Regions from separate parts of the Psychrobacillus sp. FSL W7-1493 genome, predicted to be linked through region 2. Evidence: a T-box and tRNA genes for the amino acid it is inferred to sense, from the RefSeq annotation. Region 2 holds a T-box; the other holds one or more tRNA genes.

Region 1 (6,985 bases), 1.9 Mb from region 2:
GGGGGACGCAGTAGGATAGGGTAAGCGTGCTGTTGGTTATGCACGTCCAAGCAGTGAGGTGTGAGTGTAGGCAAATCCGCACTCTGTAACATTGAGCTGTGATGGCAAGGACGTATGTCCGGAGTTCCTGATTTCACACTGCCAAGAAAAGCCTCTAACGAGGTGGGAGGTGCCCGTACCGCAAACCGACACAGGTAGTCGAGGAGAGAATCCTAAGGTGAGCGAGAGAACTCTCGTTAAGGAACTCGGCAAAATGACCCCGTAACTTCGGGAGAAGGGGTGCTCTTTTGGGTGAATAGCCTAGAAGAGCCGCAGTGAATAGGCCCAGGCGACTGTTTAGCAAAAACACAGGTCTCTGCAAAACCGTAAGGTGAAGTATAGGGGCTGACGCCTGCCCGGTGCTGGAAGGTTAAGAGGAGTGCTTAGCGCAAGCGAAGGTGCGAATTGAAGCCCCAGTAAACGGCGGCCGTAACTATAACGGTCCTAAGGTAGCGAAATTCCTTGTCGGGTAAGTTCCGACCCGCACGAAAGGCGTAACGATCTGGGCACTGTCTCAACGAGAGACTCGGTGAAATTATAGTACCTGTGAAGATGCAGGTTACCCGCGACAGGACGGAAAGACCCCGTGGAGCTTTACTGTAGCTTGATATTGAATTTTGGTGCAACTTGTACAGGATAGGTAGGAGCCTTAGAGCCCGGAGCGCCAGCTTCGGAGGAGGCGTCGGTGGGATACTACCCTGGTTGTATTGAAATTCTAACCCATACCCGTAACCCGGGTAGGAGACAGTGTCAGGCGGGCAGTTTGACTGGGGCGGTCGCCTCCTAAAGTGTAACGGAGGCGCCCAAAGGTTCCCTCAGAATGGTTGGAAATCATTCGAAGAGTGTAAAGGCAGAAGGGAGCTTGACTGCGAGACCTACAAGTCGAGCAGGGTCGAAAGACGGGCTTAGTGATCCGGTGGTTCCGCATGGAAGGGCCATCGCTCAACGGATAAAAGCTACCCCGGGGATAACAGGCTTATCTCCCCCAAGAGTCCACATCGACGGGGAGGTTTGGCACCTCGATGTCGGCTCATCGCATCCTGGGGCTGTAGTCGGTCCCAAGGGTTGGGCTGTTCGCCCATTAAAGCGGTACGCGAGCTGGGTTCAGAACGTCGTGAGACAGTTCGGTCCCTATCCGTCGTGGGCGTAGGAAATTTGAGAGGAGCTGTCCTTAGTACGAGAGGACCGGGATGGACACACCGCTGGTGTACCAGTTGTTCTGCCAAGGGCATCGCTGGGTAGCTATGTGTGGACGGGATAAGTGCTGAAAGCATCTAAGCACGAAGCCCCCCTCAAGATGAGATTTCCCATTACGCAAGTAAGTAAGATCCCTCAAAGACGATGAGGTAGATAGGTTCGGGGTGGAAGCGTGGCGACACGTGCAGCTGACGAATACTAATCGATCGAGGACTTAACCAAAATGTTTGTTTCTAAGATGTCAGTTTATTCAGTTTTGAAAGAATAATTTTTTATTAAAAAAACACTTGTAATAATCTACATAGTTGATATAATAGAAAATGTCTTTCAGTAATTATTCAAGTCTAGTGATGATGGCGAAGAGGTCACACCCGTTCCCATACCGAACACGGAAGTTAAGCTCTTCAGCGCCGATGGTAGTTGGGGGTCTCCCCCTGCAAGAGTAGGACGTCGCTAGGCGGATATTATTCCGAAGTAGCTCAGTGGTAGAGCAATCGGCTGTTAACCGATCGGTCGTAGGTTCGAGTCCTACCTTCGGAGCCATTTCTAGGAGAGCTGTCCGAGTGGCCGAAGGAGCACGATTGGAAATCGTGTAGGCGGGTAACACTGTCTCAAGGGTTCAAATCCCTTGCTCTCCGCCAGATAGATTTCTCTAATACATAATGGCCCCTTGGTCAAGCGGTTAAGACACCGCCCTTTCACGGCGGTAACACGGGTTCGAATCCCGTAGGGGTCACCATTTAATTTTAAACCAGCATTACGGAGGATTAGCTCAGCTGGGAGAGCATCTGCCTTACAAGCAGAGGGTCGGCGGTTCGAGCCCGTCATCCTCCACCATTATTAATTTAGCAAGTATTATTATCGCGGGGTGGAGTAAATCGCTTCACGAAGAAAGCGATTAACGTCGACGCAAGCGAAGCGTGGAAGACGTAAAACTCACTAAATGCGTAGGATGGTTTAAATTTCATCTAATATTATTGTCGCGGGGTGGAGCAGTTCGGTAGCTCGTCGGGCTCATAACCCGAAGGTCACAGGTTCAAATCCTGTCCCCGCAACCAAATGGTCCCGTGGTGTAGCGGTTAACATGCCTGCCTGTCACGCAGGAGATCGCCGGTTCGATCCCGGTCGGGACCGCCATTTATTATTCAATATGTTAGAGATTTAGGATAAGCAAGCAAATCGAGGAAGCAATCGAACGAAAGAAGGAGCGTACTAAAGTACGTGACTGAATGAGTGAGTGAAGCTGACAAAGAGTTGTACAGCTTAGCGTAAATCGAAGAGGCTCAGTAGCTCAGTCGGTAGAGCAAAGGACTGAAAATCCTTGTGTCGGCGGTTCGATTCCGTCCTGAGCCACCATTACGCCGGAATAGCTCAATTGGTAGAGCAACTGACTTGTAATCAGTAGGTTGGGGGTTCAAGTCCTCTTTCCGGCACCACTGTCTAGTGGAGGGGTAGCGAAGTGGCTAAACGCGGCGGACTGTAAATCCGCTCCTTAGGGTTCGGCGGTTCGAATCCGTCCCCCTCCACCAGTTTTTATAGGGGCATAGTTTAACGGTAGAATAGAGGTCTCCAAAACCTTTGATGTGGGTTCGATTCCTACTGCCCCTGCCAAATAATAAGTTAACTTTGAATAATGGCGGTTGTGGCGAAGTGGTTAACGCACCGGATTGTGATTCCGGCATTCGTGGGTTCAATTCCCATCAGTCGCCCCATATTCTATCTGGTTAGCTCTTTTTTTTATTCTGTGGCGGTCGTGGCGAAGTGGTTAACGCACCGGATTGTGATTCCGGCATTCGTGGGTTCAATTCCCATCGGTCGCCCCATTGGGGTATAGCCAAGCGGTAAGGCAACGGATTTTGATTCCGTCATGCCCTGGTTCGAATCCAGGTACCCCAGTTATTTGCGGAAGTAGTTCAGTGGTAGAACACCACCTTGCCAAGGTGGGGGTCGCGAGTTCGAACCTCGTCTTCCGCTCCAAATTAAGGCGGCATAGCCAAGTGGTAAGGCACAGGTCTGCAACACCTTTATCACCGGTTCAAATCCGGTTGCCGCCTCCAATTTTTAAAAAAGTATTTACTGCCTTTAATATGCCGGTGTGGCGGAATTGGCAGACGCGCGGGACTCAAAATCCCGTATCTTCGGATGTGTCGGTTCGACCCCGACCACCGGTATCATATTCATGACATAAAGTCATACATATCAAGACTTCTAACTACTTGTTAGAGGTCTTTTTTGTTGTTTCAATAAGAGGACTGAAATAAGCTAAAATCCCGTGCATAGGAGTAATTGAATGTCTCGGAAGAAGTAATAGTTATATCAAAAAAGTTATATTTGCTTAAAATGAAAATCACTTAAATTGTTAGAATAGCTCTTGAAAATCTTTTCAATGTCTCAATACCTGTACATTCACTTTTTCAAGAATTGAATGCGTATCTATATTTCCGTTTTCATATTAGTTACTTTGTATATTTTTACATTCGATTGACAAGATAGTCATATCGACATTAATAAAACTTCATACAACTCAAACTGGATGGACTCGAGAGACAGAGAGGAATAGACGCATGTTTTCTACGATACTAATGGGATTGACGATCTTATTTATGGTAACAACCTTATACTATTTCTTTTCAGGTCATAAATATAAGAAAAGCTATTTTCAGTCAACTTTATTCCAAAAGCTATTTTTCGCTATGCTTGGCATTACTTTTGGATTTGCTGTTCTTTATTACTTATTGTCTATGGAAGGAGATGTAGTAAGAGTCAGCACTGAAGAGGGGAAGGATGGAGGAGAGAATTTTTTAGATTATCTCTATTTCAGTGGAGTAACCATTTTATCAGTAGGCTATGGTGACTTGGTGCCTGTGGGAAAGGCACGGTTCTTTGCACTAATACAAGCAGCAATTGGTCTTTTGTTACCAACGGCATTTTTTATAAGAGCTTTGGATGAAAAAGAAGGTAGCAGTGGAGACGGTGCAAAAAATGAAAATGAAGATGAGCAAGGCAGTGACAATGATGGGCAAACAGGTAATTGATGCATCTTTTCTATAAAGGTAGTCCAACTGGTGAGGATATCATTTTTATATAAATGGCTGGTCCAAGAATATCTTTGTACACATTTAGTCGAAAGCCATGAGTTTTTATCATTAAATAAGCATGTAATCATTTGGAAATCACCATACTAACACTATGAATGGAAGATAGGTGACTAAAAGTGAAGAAAACAATACTAATCATATTAGCTATATTGGTTGTTGTATGTGGAGGACTTATATTAGCTATTTCGATGTCTCCAACTAAAAAGTTTAATGATGTAAAGATCGAAGCTACTAAAAAGCCGATCGTTCTTATTGTTGTCGATTCTTTAATGGCAGAACCATTGCAAAAGACGATAAAAGAGGGAGAGGCACCTGCATTTTCATTTTTAATAAATAATGGGGATTTTTATCCAGAATTTATTAGTTCTTATCCAACAATGTCCGTTACAATTGATAGCACCTTGTTGACTGGAACATATGCAAATCAGCATAAAATCCCCGGGTTGATTTGGTTTAATAAAGATGAGGCACGCATGGTCAGTTATGGAAGTGGAATCGCGGAGATATGGGACAATGGGGTTAAAAATGTAGTGGCTGATAGTGTTATTCATCTGAATGAAACCCATTTAAGTAAAGAAGTTCTAACGATTCATGAACAATTGGCAAGTGCTCAAATACACACAGCTTCTATTAATGGTCTATTATACCGGGGAAGCTTTAAGCAGGATTTACAAGTACCTAAGCTTCTTTCTATTACAGATCTATTGCCAAAAGAAATAAAGGTGAATGGGCCATTGCTTTTGTCGCTCGGTGGCTTATCTCAATACAATCCAGAGAACGATCGATATAAATACGTTTGGAAGAGGATGGGAGTAAATAATGAGTTTACATCTAATGAACTGACTTATCTAATTGAACAAGGGAACCTACCTACCTTTACACTAGCCTATCTCCCTGATGCGGATGCGTCCATACATAGAAACGGTCCTGGTGATGAATCTGGGATTGAGAAGGCTGACCAAGCACTGCAAGAGCTGTTAAATAATTTTGGCTCTTGGGAAAAGGCAGTAGAAGAGGTTACATGGATAGTCCTTGGTGATAGTGGTCAATCTGCAGTTAAGGAAGAAAAGGAAACGGCTTTAATTGATTTGAATGAATTGTTAAAGCGGTACACCTTCTTAGAAAAAGGAAAAGAAAATACACAACTAGCCATCGCAGTGAATGAACGAATGGCCTACATCTATTTAAATGATGAAGAAATTCCTTTTTCTGATATAGTAGAAAGCTTAAAAAAGGATGAACGAATAGGTTTTATTGCATGGAGCGATGAACAACAAATAAATCATGTTGTAAGCTCAGACGATAAAGAACTCACCTTCTCTCCAAATGGTCCTTATATGGATGAATATAAGCAGTCGTGGCAATTAGATGGAGATTTGTCTCTTTTAGATATAAAAGATGAGCAAGGAACTTTACGTTATCACACATATCCTGATGGACTAGCTCGGCTGTACGGAGCACTCCACTCCCAAACCGGAAAAGTTATCATAGTAGATGCAAAGCCTTCTTACGAATTTATTGAAAAACATAGTCATGATCATGCTGGTGGGGGTGCACATGGCTCTCTCCATCGGGTAGATTCCGTTTTTCCCCTAATCGTTTCGGGTGAGACAGAAAGACCACCATCCAACCGACTCGTGGATGTGAAGGAGTGGGTAATAGGGTTGTTGGGTGGCTCATAAATGGGAGCCACCTTTTTTTATGTAAGCACAGTAATTATGGACTTTTTACTGTCCCAATAAATATTTGTAATTTCCATTATTAAGAAGTTTTATTTTTCTACAATAGGGAATAACATAATTAGAATCAAAAATAAGAAAAGCGAGGAATTTAAAATGGTTAAAACATATAACTTTATTATCGAAGGAAAAATTATCGAGGTACACGCAACTTCTAAAGCAGAAGCGCAAAGCAAGGCAAACCATATATATGAAGAACTTAAAAGTGAACAGTATCAGCAACAGCAATAAAAGACTCTCAACGAGACGTTAAGAGTCTTTTATTTTATTTCATTTCTTCATTTAAATTCAAAAATAATTGTTCTAGTTGTTCTTTTGGAATTTCTAGATAAGAATCTCCAATACTTATTTCAATTTGGCATTTCTCCCCATCCAGCTCACTTAAATAGCTGGATATCCCTATGCGATTATCAAGCTGGACTTTGCTTATAACAGCTGCCATTTCCTCTTGTGAACGATTAAAATAGACGTGAAACATATTGGAAACAGGTACTTCTGGTACGGTGTAAATATCCTTACAGTTATTAAATAGCTGTGCTAGCTCTACAGATTTTTGATAGTATTGCTTCATTTTGTGTGCTCGCTTATCAAAATAATAATCTGCTGATAGAATATAAGGATACAAGCTTATAAGTGTTCCACCATAACGCTTTCTCCAAATTTTAGATTTCTCTATGAAATCCTCGTCACCGGCTAGAATAGCTCCCGCAATACCACCAATTCCTTTATAAAAAGACATATAAACACTGTCAAATAGGTCGCAAACCTCAGAGGCTGTTTTATTATAGTACGGTAATACTTCTAAAAGTCGGGCTCCGTCTAAATGAAGCTTTATACCATTTTCACGACAATAGGCTGAAATCTGTTCTAATGTTTCAAAGCTAGGAAGCTGGCCACCAATTTCTCTTTGAG
Region 2 (17,475 bases):
GAGCTACGTCATGGTAAAATACCACCTTTAGAAAAGGAACTTCAATCATACGAAGATGAGATAAACAATGATTATGATTCACGTTTACTTCGTGAAGAGGTAACTGCTGATGAAATAGCCCATATTATTTCAAGGTGGACGGGTATACCTGTAACTAAGCTGGTAGAAGGAGAAAGAGAAAAACTTCTCCGTCTCAAAGAAACATTAGGAGAGCGTGTAGTTGGTCAAGATCAGGCAGTACAATTAGTGACAGAGGCTGTTTGGCGCGCACGAGCAGGCATAAAAGATCCAAATAAACCAATTGGCTCGTTTCTCTTCTTGGGGCCAACTGGTGTAGGTAAAACAGAACTAGCTAAATCTTTAGCCGCAAACCTGTTTGACTCAGAAGAACATTTCATTCGTATAGACATGTCCGAATATATGGAAAAGCATAGCGTATCTCGATTAGTCGGTGCACCTCCAGGATATATAGGCTATGAGGAAGGTGGTCAACTTACAGAGGCTGTGCGAAGAAATCCATATTCTGTAGTGCTATTAGATGAAATAGAAAAGGCTCATCCAGATGTTGCTAATATTTTGTTACAGCTGATGGATGATGGAAGGATTACAGATAGCCAGGGAAGAATCGTCAATTTTACAAATACGGTTGTCATTTTGACTTCCAATATAGGCTCCCAATATTTATCCAATACCACAGGGGAAGTTTCAGAAACGGACGAGGAACTGGTAATGACTGCTCTTCGCGCACACTTCAAGCCAGAGTTATTAAACCGTATGGACGACATTATAATGTTCCACTCCTTAACGACTCATCACTTTGAATTGATTGCGAAAAAGTATGTAAAACAACTACAGAATCGTTTGTTGGAGCAGGAAGTTACATTAGAGGTAGAGGAAAATGTCTATACGTGGATCGTGGAAGAGGGAACAGATGCAGCTTATGGTGCTAGACCGCTCAGAAGATTTATTCAACGATATCTCGAAACAGCAGTTGCAAAAATGCTAATTGGAGGGAATGTCCTGCCTGGTAGCACAATTGTAGCGAGCCTGGAGGATGGCCAGCTAATGGTGAAATAGTATCGCTATACAGCTATCAAATAAAAAAACTCCCTTTTGAAGGGAGTTTTTTTTATTAATGATGTTTAGCTTCTACAGGCTCATCCGGAATTACTTTAGTAATTAGTATAATTATAATAGCTGCTGGGATAGCCATATATAAACCATGGAAAAAGTTAAATTCTTCTACGCCATTAACTGATCCTACTACGTAATTTAACATCGTAACCAAGATAAGTGTCCAAATTACTGTCATAACATATTGCATATAATTTCACCTCAAAAAAATTAATTTATCTATAGCTATCATAACATAGGGTTGTCCTATACAAAAGAATTATTCTTAACATCCAACAACTATGTTGAAAAATGTTCATATATTCGCTATTATTAATACCAGGTACTAATAATAGATTACAAGAAAAGAGGAATTTCATGAATGCAGGAATTATAGGTTTAGGAACTTATGCACCTGAGAAGATTTTAACCAATGAAGACCTTGAAAAAAGAATAGATACATCGGATGAATGGATAAAAACAATGACTGGTATAGAGGAGCGTCGAATAGCTGCTCCTGGAGAAGAAAGTTCACATATGGCTGTAAAGGCAGCTAAGGAAGCAATAGAGGATGCAGGAATTTCTCCGGAACAAATAGGACTAATTTTGGTAGCAACAGTAACCCCGGATCGCCCTTTTCCTAGTGTCTCCACGATGCTTCAGGAGCAATTAGGGGCTACTAATGCAGCTGCAATGGATATATCCGCAGCATGCGCAGGGTTTATGTATGGTGTCGTTACTGCAAAGCAATTTGTAGAATCTAAAACGTATTCTCATGTGTTAGTAATTGGTGTGGAAAAGCTGTCTAAAATTACAGACTGGGAAGATCGAAATACTGCTGTCCTCTTTGGGGATGGAGCAGGGGCTGTAGTTATTGGAGAAGTCTCAGAAGGCAGAGGCATATTGTCCTTTGAGCTCGGAGCCAATGGTAGTGGAGGAAAGTATTTATTGCAGGACGGACCTTACATTACGATGAATGGTAGAGAGGTATTTAAATTTGCGGTTCGCCAAATGGGTGAATCTGCTATTAATGTTATCGAAAAAGCAGGATTGCAAAAAACAGATATTGATTTGTTAATCCCTCATCAAGCAAATATTCGTATTATGGAGGCATCTAGAGAACGATTAGAGTTGCCTGCTGAAAAAATGGCAAAAACCATTCATAAATACGGCAATACATCATCTTCATCTATTCCACTAGCATTAAAAGAAGAAGTAAAAAATGGAAAAGTGAAAGATGATGATATTATTGTAATGGTAGGTTTTGGTGGAGGTTTGACTTGGGGAGCAATAGCGCTAAAATGGGGAAAATAATTTAATTTGTCGAAGGGACGGACATACATGACGAAACGTAGGGTTGTAGTAACAGGATTAGGTGCCGTAACACCACTAGGTAATGATGTAGAAACTACTTGGGCTGGTATTAAGGAAGGTAAATCAGGTGTTGGAATGTTAACAAGACTTGACGCATCTTTGTTTCCAGCGAAAGTGGCCGCAGAGGTAAAAGATTTTGACATAGAGAAGTATATTGAAAAGAAAGATGCACGAAAAATGGACCGTTTTACTCATTATGCTTTAGCTTCTGCAATTATGGCAGTAGAGGACGCCAATTTAACAATCACAGAAGAGCTAGGTCTACGAACGGGCGTTTGGATTGGTTCAGGTATTGGTGGAATGGAGACATACGAGAATCAGTTCCGAGTATTTTTAGAAAAAGGAACGAGACGCGTAAGTCCATTCTTCGTGCCAATGATGATTCCTGATATGGCTGCAGGTCAGGTGTCAATTCATTTTGGGGCAAAGGCGATTAATTCATGTACGGTAACGGCTTGTGCATCCGGCACTAACTCTATAGGGGATGCTTTTAAAGTAATCGAACGAGGAGATGCAGATGTGATGATTACCGGCGGAGCAGAGTCTCCGATTACGCATATGTCTGTAGCTGGTTTTTGCTCCAATACGGCACTTTCTTTAAATACAGATCCTAATACCGCATCGAAACCTTTTGATGCTAATCGAGACGGATTTGTTATTGGTGAAGGAGCTGGAATTCTTATATTAGAAGAATATGAGCACGCTGTTGCTCGTGGTGCTAAAATCTATGCAGAAATAATAGGTTATGGTTCTACAGGAGATGCCCACCATATTACTGCACCAGCTCCAGAAGGAGAAGGGGCAGCTAGAGCGATGAAGCAAGCATTAGACGATGCAGGAGTGTCTCCGGAGAAAATCGATTATATTAATGCGCACGGTACTAGTACGCCTTATAATGATCAGTTTGAAACAATGGCTGTAAAATCCGTATTTGGTGAGCATGCGTACAATCTGGCTATGAGTTCCACTAAATCTATGACTGGTCACTTGCTCGGTGCGGCAGGAGGGGTAGAGGCAATATTCAGTGTATTAGCTCTCCATGAAGGCATCTTACCGCCTACCACAAATCTGGAAACGCCTGATCCGTTATGCGATTTAGACTATGTTCCAAATGAGGCAAGAAAAGAAGAAATTGACTATGCTATGAGTAATTCATTAGGTTTTGGTGGTCATAATGCAAGTATATTATTTAAAAAAATCAAATAAACAACAAAAAATCCACGTTCTTGTGAACGTGGATTTTTTTGTATATTATAGTTCTTTTAGAACAAATATATATTAAAAAGTATTAAGAAATAAGTGTATATTTAATTTATTTTCATAACAATTTTCCATTATTTAGACTAATTAAAACCTTGATATTCCAATGTTTATAATAATTTTGTATGGTTCAGAATATATTAAATAAACAAAATATATAAAAAATTTGTATTGCGCTTGTAATCATCCTGTAATAGACTTTACAAAAGGAATCAAATAACAGAAAAGTTTTAATCTTTAATTATTTGGAAAAAATCAGACCGAACATAAAGTTGCGTGAGAGGAGAATTAGTTTGAACAACTCAGAACAGCTATTAACCATAAACAATTTACATACCGGATTCAGAATAAAAGATACATATTATGATGCCGTGGATGGGGTATCCATTTCGCTAAAGAGAAATGAAATTCTGGCAATCGTAGGAGAATCAGGTTGTGGGAAATCTACTTTAGCAACGTCCATTATTGGGTTACATGACCACAACAAAACAAGAGTGGAAGGCGAAATTATATACAATGGTATCAATCTTGCTAAATTGAATGATGAAAACTTTAATGCTGTTCGAGGAGAAGAAATAGGGATGATTTTCCAAGATCCCTTATCTGCATTAAACCCGTTGATGAAGATTCAAGACCAAATTGAAGAAAGCCTTGCCTTTCATACAAAGCTGAGTAAGTCTGAAAGAAAAAAAAGAGTATTAGAGTTATTAAAACAAGTAGGTATCCCAAATCCAGAGCGAACTGCAAAACAATTCCCACATCAATTGTCTGGAGGGATGAGACAGCGGGTTATCATTGCGATTGCAATCTCTTGTAAGCCTAAAGTAATCATTGCAGATGAACCAACTACTGCATTGGACGTAACCATTCAAGCTCAAATATTGGACTTACTTATTGACTTACAAAAAGAAACAGGTTCGGGAATTATATTAATAACACATGACTTAGGCGTAGTAGCTGAAGTAGCAGACCGGGTTGCAGTAATGTACGCAGGACAAATTATTGAAGAGGCTCCTGTAGAGGAACTATTTTCTAATCCGTTACACCCTTATACTCGTTCATTATTTAACTCTATACCACAGATGAATAGTGAGAATGATAGGCTTGAAGTTATTCAAGGAATTGTACCTTCTTTAGCCAAATTACCTCGAGAAGGATGTAGATTTTCTGCCAGAATCCCTTGGATCAGTGAAGAGACACATGAAAAAAATCCAGTATTGCATGAAGTTTCTCCAGGACACCTTGTCAGATGCACATGTTGGCAGCATTTTCATTTTGAGGGTGAGAAAGGGGAAGTAACCAATGAGTTTTATGCAAATTAAGGACTTACATGTTCATTATCCTATCAGGGGTGGATTTTTTAATACAGTGGTTGATCGTGTGCATGCAGTAGATGGAATCTCGTTAGAAATTGAAAAAGGGAAAACGTATGGATTGGTAGGAGAATCTGGCTGTGGAAAGTCTACTACTGGTAAATCTATTATTGGACTTGAAAAAATAACATCTGGACAAATCATATACGAAGGACAGGATGTTACAAATAGCCGTCGTAGTCCATCTTCTTCCTATAATCGAGATATTCAAATGATATTTCAAGACGCTCACTCAAGTTTAAATCCTAGAAAACGAGTTCAAGATATCATAGCAGAACCTATTAGAAATTTTTTGAAACTGTCTCCTACCGAAGAAAAAAGAAAAATTAATGAACTGTTAGAAATAGTGGGAATGAGCGAGGATGTCAAGGTAAAGTATCCTCATGAGTTTTCAGGCGGTCAGAAACAAAGGATTGGCATTGCTCGTGCTATTGCAACAAATCCTAAATTGATCATAGCAGATGAACCAGTATCAGCACTAGATTTATCGGTTCAAGCACAAGTGTTGAATTTTATGAAAGATATACAAAGAGAATTTGGATTAAGTTACTTATTTATATCCCACGATTTGGGTGTAGTTAAACATATGTGTGATGAAATTTCTATTATGTACAAAGGTAAATTTGTAGAAACTGGAAGTAGGGAAGATATTTATACAAATCCTCAACATATCTATACAAGGAGATTGCTATCGGCTATACCTGACGTAAATCCAAAAGGTAGAGAAGCAAGAAAAAGAGAAAGAATTGAAGTAGAAAAAAATTATGTAACTGATCATCAGAAATACTTTGATAAGGATGGGAAAGTATTAGATTTAGTACCAATCTCAACTACTCATCAAGTAGCAATGGCCACTAGAAGCAAGGAGGTCATCTAATATGTGGAAAACAATATTGAGAAGAGTTTTAGCCATGATTCCACAGCTTTTTGTCTTAAGCCTACTAATATTTATATTAGCTAAGCAAATGCCTGGAGACCCATTCACAGGCCTAATAACACCAGAATCCGATCCTAATCGATTAGAAGAAATGAGAGTGTTAGCAGGATTTTATGATCCTTGGTATGTACAATACTACAATTGGATAACGAATGCAATTCAAGGGGATTTTGGTAAGAGTTATACGTATAGCATGCCTGTTGCGGATTTAATAGGATTTCGGGCGATGAACACACTGTGGCTATCCTTGCTCAGCGTTGTTCTTCTATACTTAATAGCTATTCCGTTAGGAGTATTGGCGGGGCGCTTTCAAGATACATTCCTAGATAAAACAATCGTACTATACTCTTTTGTGACCTATGCGATCCCAACATTCGTACTTGGCTTGCTAGCATTATTCTTTTTCGGTTATCATCTTGGATGGTTTCCGACAGCCGGTACGGTGGACATAAAGTACGAGGAAGGTACCCTTGGGTATGTATGGAACCGAATTTATCATATGCTATTGCCTGCAATGACCTATGCAATCCTTGGAACGACCGCAGTAATTCAGTACCTAAGATCTGAAATTATAGATGCAAAGTCGATGGATTATGTCCGTACAGCAAGAAGTAAGGGAATTCCTATTAAAAAAGTATACAGTAGACACATTTTCCGAAACTCATTATTGCCAATTGCAGCTTTTCTAGGGTTTACAATTACTGGGTTACTAGGTGGCTCCATATTTATAGAAACCATTTTTGGATATCAAGGCATGGGGCAATTGTTTATACAATCTATATCCTCCAGGGATTATAGCGTTATTACCGCTTTAGTATTGCTTTTTGGCTTCTTAACTTTATTAGGTAGTCTATTGTCTGATATCATCATGAGCATTGTAGATCCACGTATTAGAATAGATTGACCCAAAATATAAGGTTAAGGAGAGAGTATGATGAGTGAACAAATACTTAATACAGAAATTCTAGAAAAAAACACACAAAGCTCTCCGCCTACAGGTTTTCAAGTGCTAGTAAGAGAGTTTAAAAAAGATAAGTTAGCAATGTTCTCGCTATTTTGTTTAGTCATTGGAATAATAGCTATCTATATCTCAGCAGCAATGATCAATCAAGAAGAATTAATGAATGTAAGTTTAAGAGACAAATTTTCAGAACCTGGCGAAAAGTTTATTCTGGGAGCTGATCAGGGTGGACGTTCCATTTTAGGACAGTTAATCATCGGAGCTAGAAACTCCATTACTATAGCATTATCGGTGACAATTATAACAGGTATTGTAGGTGTGGCCATTGGTATGATTACAGGCTACTTTGGTGGTTTAATAGACAATATATTTATGAGAATTATTGACTTTTTCATCACTATTCCAACTTTAATGATCATCATTGTGTTTGTAACAATTATTCCGAAATACTCTATATTTGAGTTCGTTCTTATTATGAGTACTTTTTTATGGGTGTCAACGGCCCGACTGGTTAGAAGTAAGTCATTAACTGAGAGTAGAAGAGATTATATAAATGCCTCTAAAACATTAGGAACTGGCAATGGCAGAATTATCTTTACAGGTGTTATGCCTAATCTTAGCTCTATTCTAATCGTTGAACTGACGTTAAGTTTTGCAGGAAATGTAGGTTTAGAAACAGGATTATCTTATTTAGGCTTTGGCTTACCGCAAAGTGTACCTAGCTTGGGAACTCTTGTGAGTTATGCGAATAATCCGTTAATTTTAGAGGACAAATGGTGGGTATGGCTACCAGCTTCCTTGCTAATTTTGTTATTAATGCTTTCCATCAATTATGTAGGGCAAGCGCTACGTCGCTCGGCAGACGCAAGACAAAGGCAAGGATAATGAATATGGTATTAAACGATTTCTGTTTGATATATAAAGATATATAAAAAGGAGGAAAAAGGATGAATAAGAAGCTTTGGACATTATTAGCTGTACTAATAGCATTTATGCTTGTGTTAGGCGCATGTAACAACGACGAAGAATCTTCAGGCTCAAATACTGAAGGAACAACAGAACCGGCAAAGACTGAGGAAGATAAGGATAAAGAAGAAGATAAAGAGGAAGAACCTGCTGCAGAAGAAGGTACTTCAGAATTTTCTCAAAAGGTTGAGCATGAGGGAGATGCAATTGATGGCGGAATTTTAAAGGTTGCATTAGGAACAGATACTCCTTTTGAAGGGATCTTCTCTCTAGTATTATATCAAAATGGTGTAGATGCAGATATTTTAGATTACGCTAGTAATTCCATTTTCTCTGTAGATGGTGACTTTTTAATTGATGACAGAGGTATTGCTACACTTGAAGCAGACCCTAATACAAACAAAGCAACAATTAAAATCCGTGAAGGTGTAAAATGGTCAGATGGCGAGCCTTTGAAAATTGAAGATGTTATGCTTCCATATTTAATCATTGGACACCCAGACTATCAAGGTATTCGTTATGACGGAGATTTTAAAAATATCATTGGTGCAGAAGAGTATAATGCAGGAACTGCTGATACAATTTCTGGATTAAAAAAGGTTGACGAAACTACATTAGAAATTTCCTTTAAAAAATTATCTCCAGCAATTTATTCAGGTGGAGATGGTCTATGGGGTTCTGCTGAACCAAGTCATATTTTAAAAGATATTCCAGTAGGACAATTGTTAGAATCTGACCCAGTTCGTAAAAACCCATTATCTTTAGGTGCATTTAAATTTGAAAAAATTATTCCTGGTGAATCTGTTCAATTCGTAAAAAATGAGCATTACTTTAAAGGTGAGCCTAAGTTGGATGGAGTACTTTTAAAAGTAGTACCTTCTAGCTCTATCTCAAAAGCTTTAGAAACTGGTGAATACCACATGACAGCTGGATCATTACCAGCAACGAAATATGCGGAAGTAAAAGAATTTAAAAATGCTTCAATACTTGTACAACCAGAGCTATCTTATTCTTACCTTGGATTTAAATTAGGAAAGTTTGATACTAAAGCTAAATTAAGTACGATGGATCCAAATGCCAAGATGGCTAACTTAAACTTACGTATGGCAATGGGTTATGCTTTAGACGTAGAGTCTGTAAATGAGGCATACTACGATAATTTACGTACTCGTGCTACTGGTTTAATACCACCAGCATTTGCTTCTTTCTATGATGACACTTTAGAAGGCATTAAGTATGATCCAGCAAAAGCAGAGCAATTATTAGATGAAGCTGGTTATAAAGATATCGATGGAGACGGATTCCGTGAAACTCCAGAAGGCGAAAAATTAGAGATTAATTATGCAGGTATGTCAGGAGACGTTACAGCTGAAGAAATGGCTGCATATTGGATTCAAAACTGGAGAGACGTTGGTCTAAAAGTGGTTTTAACAACTGGCCGTTTAATCGAAATGAACTCTTTCTATGATAAAGTAGAAGCAGATGATCCTGAAATTGATATTTACATGGGAGCTTGGGGAACAGGTACAAACCCATCACCACTAGGCTTATATGGAAAAGACTCAGCATTTAACTATAGCCGCTTTACTTCACCTGAATTAGATGAATTATTAGCAGCTATCGATTCACCGGATGCATTTGACTCTGCAAAACGTGCGCAAGCATTCCGTGATTTCCAAGTATACATGTCAGAGCAAGTTCCAGTAATTCCTACTCAATTCCGTAGCGCAATTTATGTAGTAAACAAAGCAGTGAAAAACTATGATGTAACTTATGGAACTGACTTTGGATTACATGAACTTCAACTAGTATCAGAAGAGCCATTAAAATAATCTTCAAAAAAACCGTTCCTAGACGAAAGTTTAGGGACGGTTTTTCATATGTTTTATGAAGGACGTGATACTAATGAGACTACTAATTTTTCTAATAAGCTACGGAATAGCAATTATCAGCTGCTCCCATTTAGTACTATATTTAAATTTCTTATCTTTAGGATATTCATGGAAATCTGTGTTGATGTATATGCTAAACTCAAAAGACTTTATTGTATTTTGTCTATCTATTTTAGGATTAACGATTAGTGTCTTCTACCGAGACCCATTGCGGCTTCCATCTTAACTAGTGTTTCATTTGCTAATTGGTTAGCTTTTTCTGCACCGCGATCTAGAATGGAATCTAGTTCTGATGAGTTTAATAATTCCTCGTATCTCTGTTGAATAGGTGCTAGATGATTAATAATAGCTTCTGCAACAGATGCTTTAAAATCTCCATAACCTTTTCCTTCATATTTAGCTACTAATTCTGGAATAGGTGTACCCGTCAAAGCAGATTCTATTGTTAATAGATTAGAGACACCTGGTTTGTTTTCAGTATCAAATGCTACGATTCCTTCTGAATCAGTAACAGAGCTTTTGATTTTCTTTTCTATTTGCTTTGGCGTATCTAAAATACGAATAGTTGCTTTTTGATTAGGGTCTGACTTACTCATTTTTTTCGTTGGATCCTGCAGGGATTTGATACGTGCGCCGTGCTTAGGAAGCTGGATTTCAGGCATAGTTAATACATTACCGTATCTTTTATTGAAACGTTCTGCCAAGTCACGAGTTAGCTCTATATGTTGTTTTTGATCATCGCCAACAGGTACGATGTTTGTTTGGTAGAGAAGTATATCAGCGGCCATAAGTGGTGGGTAAGTCAATAATCCAGCAGTCACAGCATCTTTCCCATCTGATTTATCTTTGAACTGCGTCATTCTTTCCAGTTCTCCAATGTGAGAAATACATTGCATCATCCATCCTGCTTTTGCATGGGCTGGAACCTCTGATTGGACAAACAAAATCGACTTCTCTGGATCTATTCCTACCGCTAGATATAAGGCTGCCAACGAACGAATATGATTTTGAAGTTCTTGGGGGTCTTGAGCTACAGTAATAGCATGCTGATCTACGATGCAAAAAATACAATCGTTATCATTTTGTAGGTCTATAAACTGTCTAAATGCGCCGATATAATTTCCCAAAGTAATTGTACCGGTAGGCTGGACGCCCGAAAAAAGTGTTTTCATAAAATTTTCCTCCTTAGAATATAAAAAAACATCATGCATCCCTAAAAAAGGGACGAATGATGTAATATCCGTGGTACCACCCAGCTTGCTAAAATAAATAGCCACTCTTCTTCATAACGCGAAGGAAACGGTATAAGCTACTTGACCTTTCACTTATACTGCTCAGAAGCCCATTCCATTTATCGTATGATCTGCTTGCAGCATCCGCAGACTCTCTAAACATACTCTATAAATGTACTTTCTTCATCAAAGCTCTTTATTTAGTTTTGATTATTATATATAGAAGAAACTCAAAAATCAAGGGACAAATTTATCCATAATAAAAAAGTAACGCTATACATGTACAAGCTAAAATCGATAACCCTAAAGCAAATAGTGGTTTAGGGGAGAAAGAAAAAACTTCGGAAGGAAGTCGCATATTCTCTATTTCTTCTCTCAAATGCTTCCGCGTGAAAAATTTTCTAGAGCTTGATACATATAAGTCAAAAAATCCTCCTGATACAACATATGTAACTAACCCTACAAATGTAACAAGCCCTCCTATATAGAAGGAAACATTAATATATGCTTCCAAATCGATACGTATAGACGTTAATAGCATCACTAAAACTATTATAATTTGAGCACTAAAAAAATAGATAAGCTTCTTTTTCATAATTCACCTCTAATAATTTAAATTATAGAAGATTTGCTTGAAATAATCAAAACTAATAAAAAAATATGGCTATGTTAAAGTTCGGGGGTGATTTATGATGCAAAGAAATATTTAAATCAGAAAGTAGAATTGATTTTCGCGCCAGCCGGACGCTTTCCACGGGGTGAGCGATAAGCCATCACCCATCGCTTACGCGCGTGGTTGTGAGGTCTTATCTGTCTCCCTCATCCCGTAGGAGTCGCCGTCTGGCGCTGCAATCAATAAATGGGAACAGCTTTAATGCATCGATAAGTGCTTATAAATTTACTCGCATAAACACAGCTAAAAACTGCACCAACCCAATTTCATAATCTAGTTTATGTTCTTAATAGCCATTTGAAAGTTCCTTTTTTAATTATTACAGTCACTATAAAAAAGAATTGTTAATCAAAATCAACCAATAACTTTAACAAAGCTAAAAATATAAAAGATAATTAACAAAATAGTTAAGAATCTTCCTAATTCGTTAGGACAATGTAATGATTTTGTTACATGATTGTAAAAATATTTAAAAAAAGGTATGTACAACTCTCTTATAAAATGTATAATAATAAATGTAATGAATTTTTCTGAATATTAGGGAGGTTATTTTTGTGAAGAATAGTAAATTAGTATGGCTTCTTAGCCTACTGTTAGTTGTAGGTCTATTCCTAGCTGCATGTGGCGGCGACGATGAGGCTAAAGAAACACCAGCTAACGAACCAGCAACTGAAACAGATGGAGAAAAAGAAGACGATGGTGCTGAAGAAGCAACATTAGACGAAGAGCAAGTATTAAACTTAATCATGGGTTCTGAAATTCCAACTCTTGATTCTGCTTTAGTAACTGACTCAGTAGGTTTCGATCTACTAAACAACGTAAATGAAGGTCTTTACCGTTTGAATCAAGAAAATGTAGCTGTACCAGCAATTTCTGATGGAGAGCCAACAGTTTCTGAAGATGGATTAGTTTATACGTTCAAATTACGTGACGCTAATTGGTCTGATGGTACACCAGTTACTGCAAATGACTTTGAATTCGCTTGGAAACGTGCTATGAACCCAGATACTGCTTCTGAATACGGTCCATATATGATGGAAGGCGTAATCGCAAATGCATCTAAAATTGTAGCTGGAGAAGTTGAGTATACTGAATTAGGTGTTAAAGCTCTAGATGAGAAAACATTAGAAGTTACTCTTGAAAAACCAGTTCCTTACTTCTTATCATTAATGTCATTTGGTACATTCTTACCACAAAAAGAAGAATTCGTTACAACTCAAGGTGAAAATTACTCTAAAAACTCTGAAGCACTTTTATACAACGGACCATTCGCTTTACAAGATTGGGATGGAACAGGCTTAAGCTGGAAACTAGTTAAAAATGATCAATATTGGGATAAAGATACTGTGAAACTTACTGAAATTAACTATGATGTAGTTAAAGAAGTAGCTACAGCGGTTAACCTTTACACTAATGGTGAAAAAGACCGTACTGGTCTATCTGGTGAGTATGCAATGCAATATGCTAATGATCCAGAACTAGTAACAGAAATGGAAACATCAGTATTCTATTTCAAATACAATCAAGAACGTAATGGAGAACCTACTCCACTTGCTAACGTAAATATTCGTGAAGCAGTTTCAAAAGCTATCAACAAAGAAGATTTAGTTAAAGTAGTTTTAGCTAATGGTTCTGTACCTGCTCATTACCTAGTACCACAAGGATTCACTTTTGACGAAGATGCTAATGATTTCCGCGAAGTTAATGGAGATATGTCTACATTTAACGTAGAAGAAGCAAAAGCAGCTTGGGACAAAGGCTTAAAAGAACTAGGAGTTACTGAGCTTACTCTAGAAATTCTTGGCGGAGACTCTGATCTTTCTAAGAAGATGGATGAGTATTTCAAAAATCAATTAGAAACAAACTTACCAGGTTTAACTGTTACTCTTAAAGAAGTACCATTTGCAGTGCGCTTAGATCTTGATACAAACCAAGACTATGACATTCAAGTTGCTGGATGGGGACCAGATTACCAAGATCCTTACACATTCATGAGCTTATGGTTAACTGATGGTGGTAACAACCAAATGTCTTATTCTAACCCGAAATATGATGAGTTAGTAACTTCTGCTAACAATGAATTAGCATTAGATACAGAAGCTCGTTGGCAAGCACTTGCTGATGCTGAAAAACTTCTAATTGCTGAAGACTATGCTATTGGACCAATTTACCAACGTGGTCTTATGCAACTTCAAAAACCATATGTTAAAGGTATCGTTGCTCACCCATTCGGTGGAGACTATAGCTACAAATGGGCATATATCGAAGGTAAAAACTAAGATAGTTTAAAGTTTTAAAAATCTCATAAAATGAGAGTATATGTATTCCTTTCGGAACATATACTCTCTTTTTAAATGAGTCGAAATATACGCAATATTTTTACTATAAAATATGATTTTGACAAATTACTATTTTTTTTGTTTAATATATAGATTAGTAAAATTATAATTTATTAAATAATTTAGGAGGTGCAAAGATGGCGAAATATATTTTGCGTCGTGTTTTTTATATGTTTATCACGCTTTTCCTGATTGCGACAGCTACATTCTTCTTAATGAAGACGCTACCAGGATCCCCTATAAGCTCTGCTTCAAAACTATCCCCGTCTCAACTTGAAATAGTGGAAGCGAAATATGGATTAAATGATCCAGTTCCCGTCCAGTATGTAAATTACATGCTTAACTTAGTTCAAGGTGATTTAGGTAACTCGTTTCAGTTCAAAAATGCTGAAGTTACTGATTTGATTTTAAGTCGTATTGGACCATCGTTCCAAATTGGTGCCCAAGGTCTTATTGCCGGAGTACTAGTAGGTATTCTTTTAGGAATGATTGCTGCATTAAAACAAAATACATTTTGGGACTATGGAAGTACCATCATAGCCATTATTGGTATCTCTATACCATCGTTCGTGTTTGCCACAGTATTACAATATTGGTTAGGTGTAAAGTGGGGAATTCTACCGGTAGCTTTATGGAAAGATGGATGGGCCTCAAGTATTATGCCTTCCATTGCATTAGCACTGGGACCACTGGCTACTGCAGCTCGTTTTATAAGAACCGAGATGGTAGAAGTTTTAAGCTCTGATTATATAACATTAGCAAAGTCTAAAGGAGCCAATGGTACTGAAATAGCATTTAAACATGCTTTGCGAAATGCTTTGATTCCGTTAGTGACTGTACTTGGTCCGATGGCAGCAGGATTGTTAACTGGGTCATTAGTAATTGAACAAATCTTTGCTATCCCAGGAATCGGAGAACAATTTGTAAAATCTATTAATGTAAATGACTATTCTATTATTATGGGTACTACGATTTTCTTCTCTGTATTCTTAATTGTTGTAATATTCATTATAGATTTACTTTATGGAATCATTGATCCACGTATTCGTTTGTCAGGAGGTAAAAACTAATGAGTCAAGACTTGAAAAAATTACCTGCTGATTCATTTGATAGAATCCATGTAGATAGCAGTCAAGCGGAGAGAATTTCTAAACCGAGCGTAAGCTTTTGGAAAGATGCTTGGTATCGTATAAGAAAAAATAAAGCTGCTATAGTCAGTGTTTTTATACTAGTATTTATTATTCTTATGTCATTGATTGGTCCATACATTGGCCCTCATGATGCAGAAACACAAACAATTACACATGCTAACTTGCCACCAAAAGTTCCAGGAATCGAAAAGCTTGGAATTATGGACGGATATGGAAACTTGGCAGGTAAAGAAGTCAATTTATATGAATTAAAAAATGTAGATACTTATTATTGGTTTGGAACAGATGGTCTAGGTCGTGATATGTTTGCTCGAGTATGGGAAGGAACTCAGGTGTCACTTTTCATCGCATTCATGGCAGCGCTAATTGACATGGTTATTGGAGTGGCCTATGGAGGTATCTCGGGTTACTACGGTGGACGTGTAGATGATGTTATGCAGCGTATAGTAGAGATTCTAATTGGTATTCCGAATCTAGTAATTGTTATTCTCATGATTATGTTTATGGATCCTGGTATCACGGCAATTATTATTGCCATTACGATAACTGGATGGATAGGTATGTCTCGCGTTGTTCGAGCTCAGGTTTTGAAATATAAAAACCAAGAATTTGTTTTAGCTTCTCGTACGTTAGGTGCTTCAAATAACAGAATCATAACAAAACATATTCTACCAAACGTTTTAAGTATTATTGTTATTAACACGATGTTTACTATACCTGGTGCGATTTTCTTCGAAGCTTTCTTAAGCTTTATCGGGTTAGGATTACAACCGCCTGCAGCTTCTTTAGGTACACTAATTAATGATGGAGTTAAATTACTAAAATTCCAGCCACATATTTTAGTATTCCCAGCTGTAATTATAAGCTTACTAATGCTGTCCTTTAACCTTCTTGGTGATGGTTTAAGAGATGCGCTAGATCCAAAAATGAAAGACTAAAGGAGGAAAGCAAGGATGGATAAAATATTGGAAGTTAAAGATCTAGAGCTTTCCTTCCATACTTTTGCAGGTGAAGTTAAAGCTATTCGTGGTGTTAACTTCGATCTTTTAAAAGGTGAAACACTTGCAATCGTAGGGGAGTCTGGTTCTGGTAAGTCAGTTACAACTAAGGCGATTATGCGTTTATTACCGGAATCAAGCTCTGAATTTAAAAATGGACAGATTCTTTTTAATGGTAAAGATTTAACAAAGCTTACGGATAGAGAAATGCAAAAGATTCGCGGAAAAGATATCTCTATGATTTTCCAAGATCCAATGACTTCTTTAAACCCAACAATGACAATAGGTAAACAAATTATGGAGCCTATTTTAAAGCATCGTAAAGTAAGTAAGGCAGAGGCAAGAAAAATAGCGGTGGATTTATTGCGTCTAGTTGGTATGCCAAAGCCGGAAGCTCGTATAAAACAATATCCTCATCAATTCTCTGGTGGACAGCGTCAACGTATTGTTATAGCTATTGCCCTAGCTTGTAATCCACAGATTCTGATTGCGGATGAACCAACAACGGCATTGGATGTAACAATTCAAGCGCAAATTTTAGAATTAATGAAAGACTTACAAAAGAAAATTGATACATCCATCATCTTTATTACGCATGATTTAGGAGTAGTAGCTAATGTTGCGGACAGAGTAGCTGTAATGTATGGTGGTAAGATTGTGGAAACTGGGACGGTAGATGAAATATTCTATAACCCTCAGCATCCATATACATGGGGCTTGTTAAGCTCTATGCCTTCATTAGATACTGCTGAAGAAAAGCTCTATGCAATTCCAGGAACACCACCCGATTTGTTAAGCCCTCCTAAAGGAGACGCTTTTGCTCTTCGTAGTGACTATGCGATGAAAATAGATATGGAGCAATCTCCTCCATTCTTTAAGGTTAGTGATACGCATTACGCTGCTACATGGTTATTGCATCCCGATGCACCAAAAGTAGAGCCACCTGCTTCTATTGTTGAACGTATGAAAAATTTCCCTGGAAGTCGTTACTACGAAGGGAGTACTAACTAATGGCTGAAAAATTACTAGAAATTAAAAATTTAAAGCAATATTTTAACGAAGGTAAAGAAAATGAAGTTCGTGCAGTAGACGACATTAGCTTTGATATCTATAAAGGTGAAACTTTGGGTTTAGTAGGTGAATCCGGATGTGGTAAGTCTACAACTGGACGAACTATTATTCGACTTTATGATGCTACTGACGGAA

What was found. The T-box of region 2 lies ahead of trpS (tryptophan--tRNA ligase). A T-box ahead of a tRNA ligase gene usually reads a tRNA of that ligase, here a tRNA-Trp.
Region 1: it has a tRNA-Trp gene. The T-box ahead of trpS (tryptophan--tRNA ligase) is inferred to sense a tRNA for this amino acid. The anticodon was not compared.

What each region holds. Positions count from the first base shown of each region.
Region 1 is NZ_JBBOSB010000001.1:942,936-949,920, forward strand. Features, by position in the region: rRNA gene MKX96_RS04650 (23S ribosomal RNA) at 1-1,458, shown strand, start outside; rRNA gene rrf (5S ribosomal RNA) at 1,580-1,695, shown strand; tRNA gene MKX96_RS04660 (tRNA-Asn) at 1,705-1,779, shown strand; tRNA gene MKX96_RS04665 (tRNA-Ser) at 1,786-1,877, shown strand; tRNA gene MKX96_RS04670 (tRNA-Glu) at 1,901-1,975, shown strand; tRNA gene MKX96_RS04675 (tRNA-Val) at 1,998-2,073, shown strand; tRNA gene MKX96_RS04680 (tRNA-Met) at 2,218-2,294, shown strand; tRNA gene MKX96_RS04685 (tRNA-Asp) at 2,298-2,373, shown strand; tRNA gene MKX96_RS04690 (tRNA-Phe) at 2,517-2,592, shown strand; tRNA gene MKX96_RS04695 (tRNA-Thr) at 2,597-2,672, shown strand; tRNA gene MKX96_RS04700 (tRNA-Tyr) at 2,682-2,765, shown strand; tRNA gene MKX96_RS04705 (tRNA-Trp) at 2,774-2,847, shown strand; tRNA gene MKX96_RS04710 (tRNA-His) at 2,873-2,948, shown strand; tRNA gene MKX96_RS04715 (tRNA-His) at 2,984-3,059, shown strand; tRNA gene MKX96_RS04720 (tRNA-Gln) at 3,061-3,132, shown strand; tRNA gene MKX96_RS04725 (tRNA-Gly) at 3,139-3,213, shown strand; tRNA gene MKX96_RS04730 (tRNA-Cys) at 3,220-3,293, shown strand; tRNA gene MKX96_RS04735 (tRNA-Leu) at 3,326-3,407, shown strand; gene MKX96_RS04740 (potassium channel family protein) at 3,801-4,271, shown strand; gene MKX96_RS04745 (alkaline phosphatase family protein) at 4,451-6,016, shown strand; gene MKX96_RS04750 (hypothetical protein) at 6,170-6,304, shown strand; gene MKX96_RS04755 (threonine aldolase family protein) at 6,339-6,985, opposite strand, start outside.
Region 2 is NZ_JBBOSB010000001.1:2,872,168-2,889,642, reverse strand. Features, by position in the region: gene MKX96_RS14640 (ATP-dependent Clp protease ATP-binding subunit) at 1-1,077, shown strand, start outside; gene MKX96_RS14635 (DUF2929 family protein) at 1,133-1,324, opposite strand; gene MKX96_RS14630 (beta-ketoacyl-ACP synthase III) at 1,492-2,427, shown strand; gene fabF (beta-ketoacyl-ACP synthase II) at 2,455-3,693, shown strand; gene MKX96_RS14620 (ABC transporter ATP-binding protein) at 4,041-5,069, shown strand; gene MKX96_RS14615 (ABC transporter ATP-binding protein) at 5,050-5,997, shown strand; gene opp4B (oligopeptide ABC transporter permease) at 5,999-6,961, shown strand; gene MKX96_RS14605 (ABC transporter permease) at 6,992-7,903, shown strand; gene MKX96_RS14600 (oligopeptide ABC transporter substrate-binding protein) at 7,966-9,816, shown strand; gene trpS (tryptophan--tRNA ligase) at 10,062-11,048, opposite strand; T-box leader at 11,094-11,307, opposite strand; gene MKX96_RS14590 (DUF3899 domain-containing protein) at 11,359-11,703, opposite strand; gene MKX96_RS14585 (peptide ABC transporter substrate-binding protein) at 12,336-14,060, shown strand; gene opp3b (oligopeptide ABC transporter permease) at 14,258-15,190, shown strand; gene opp3C (oligopeptide ABC transporter permease) at 15,190-16,209, shown strand; gene MKX96_RS14570 (ABC transporter ATP-binding protein) at 16,225-17,280, shown strand; gene MKX96_RS14565 (ABC transporter ATP-binding protein) at 17,280-17,475, shown strand, end outside.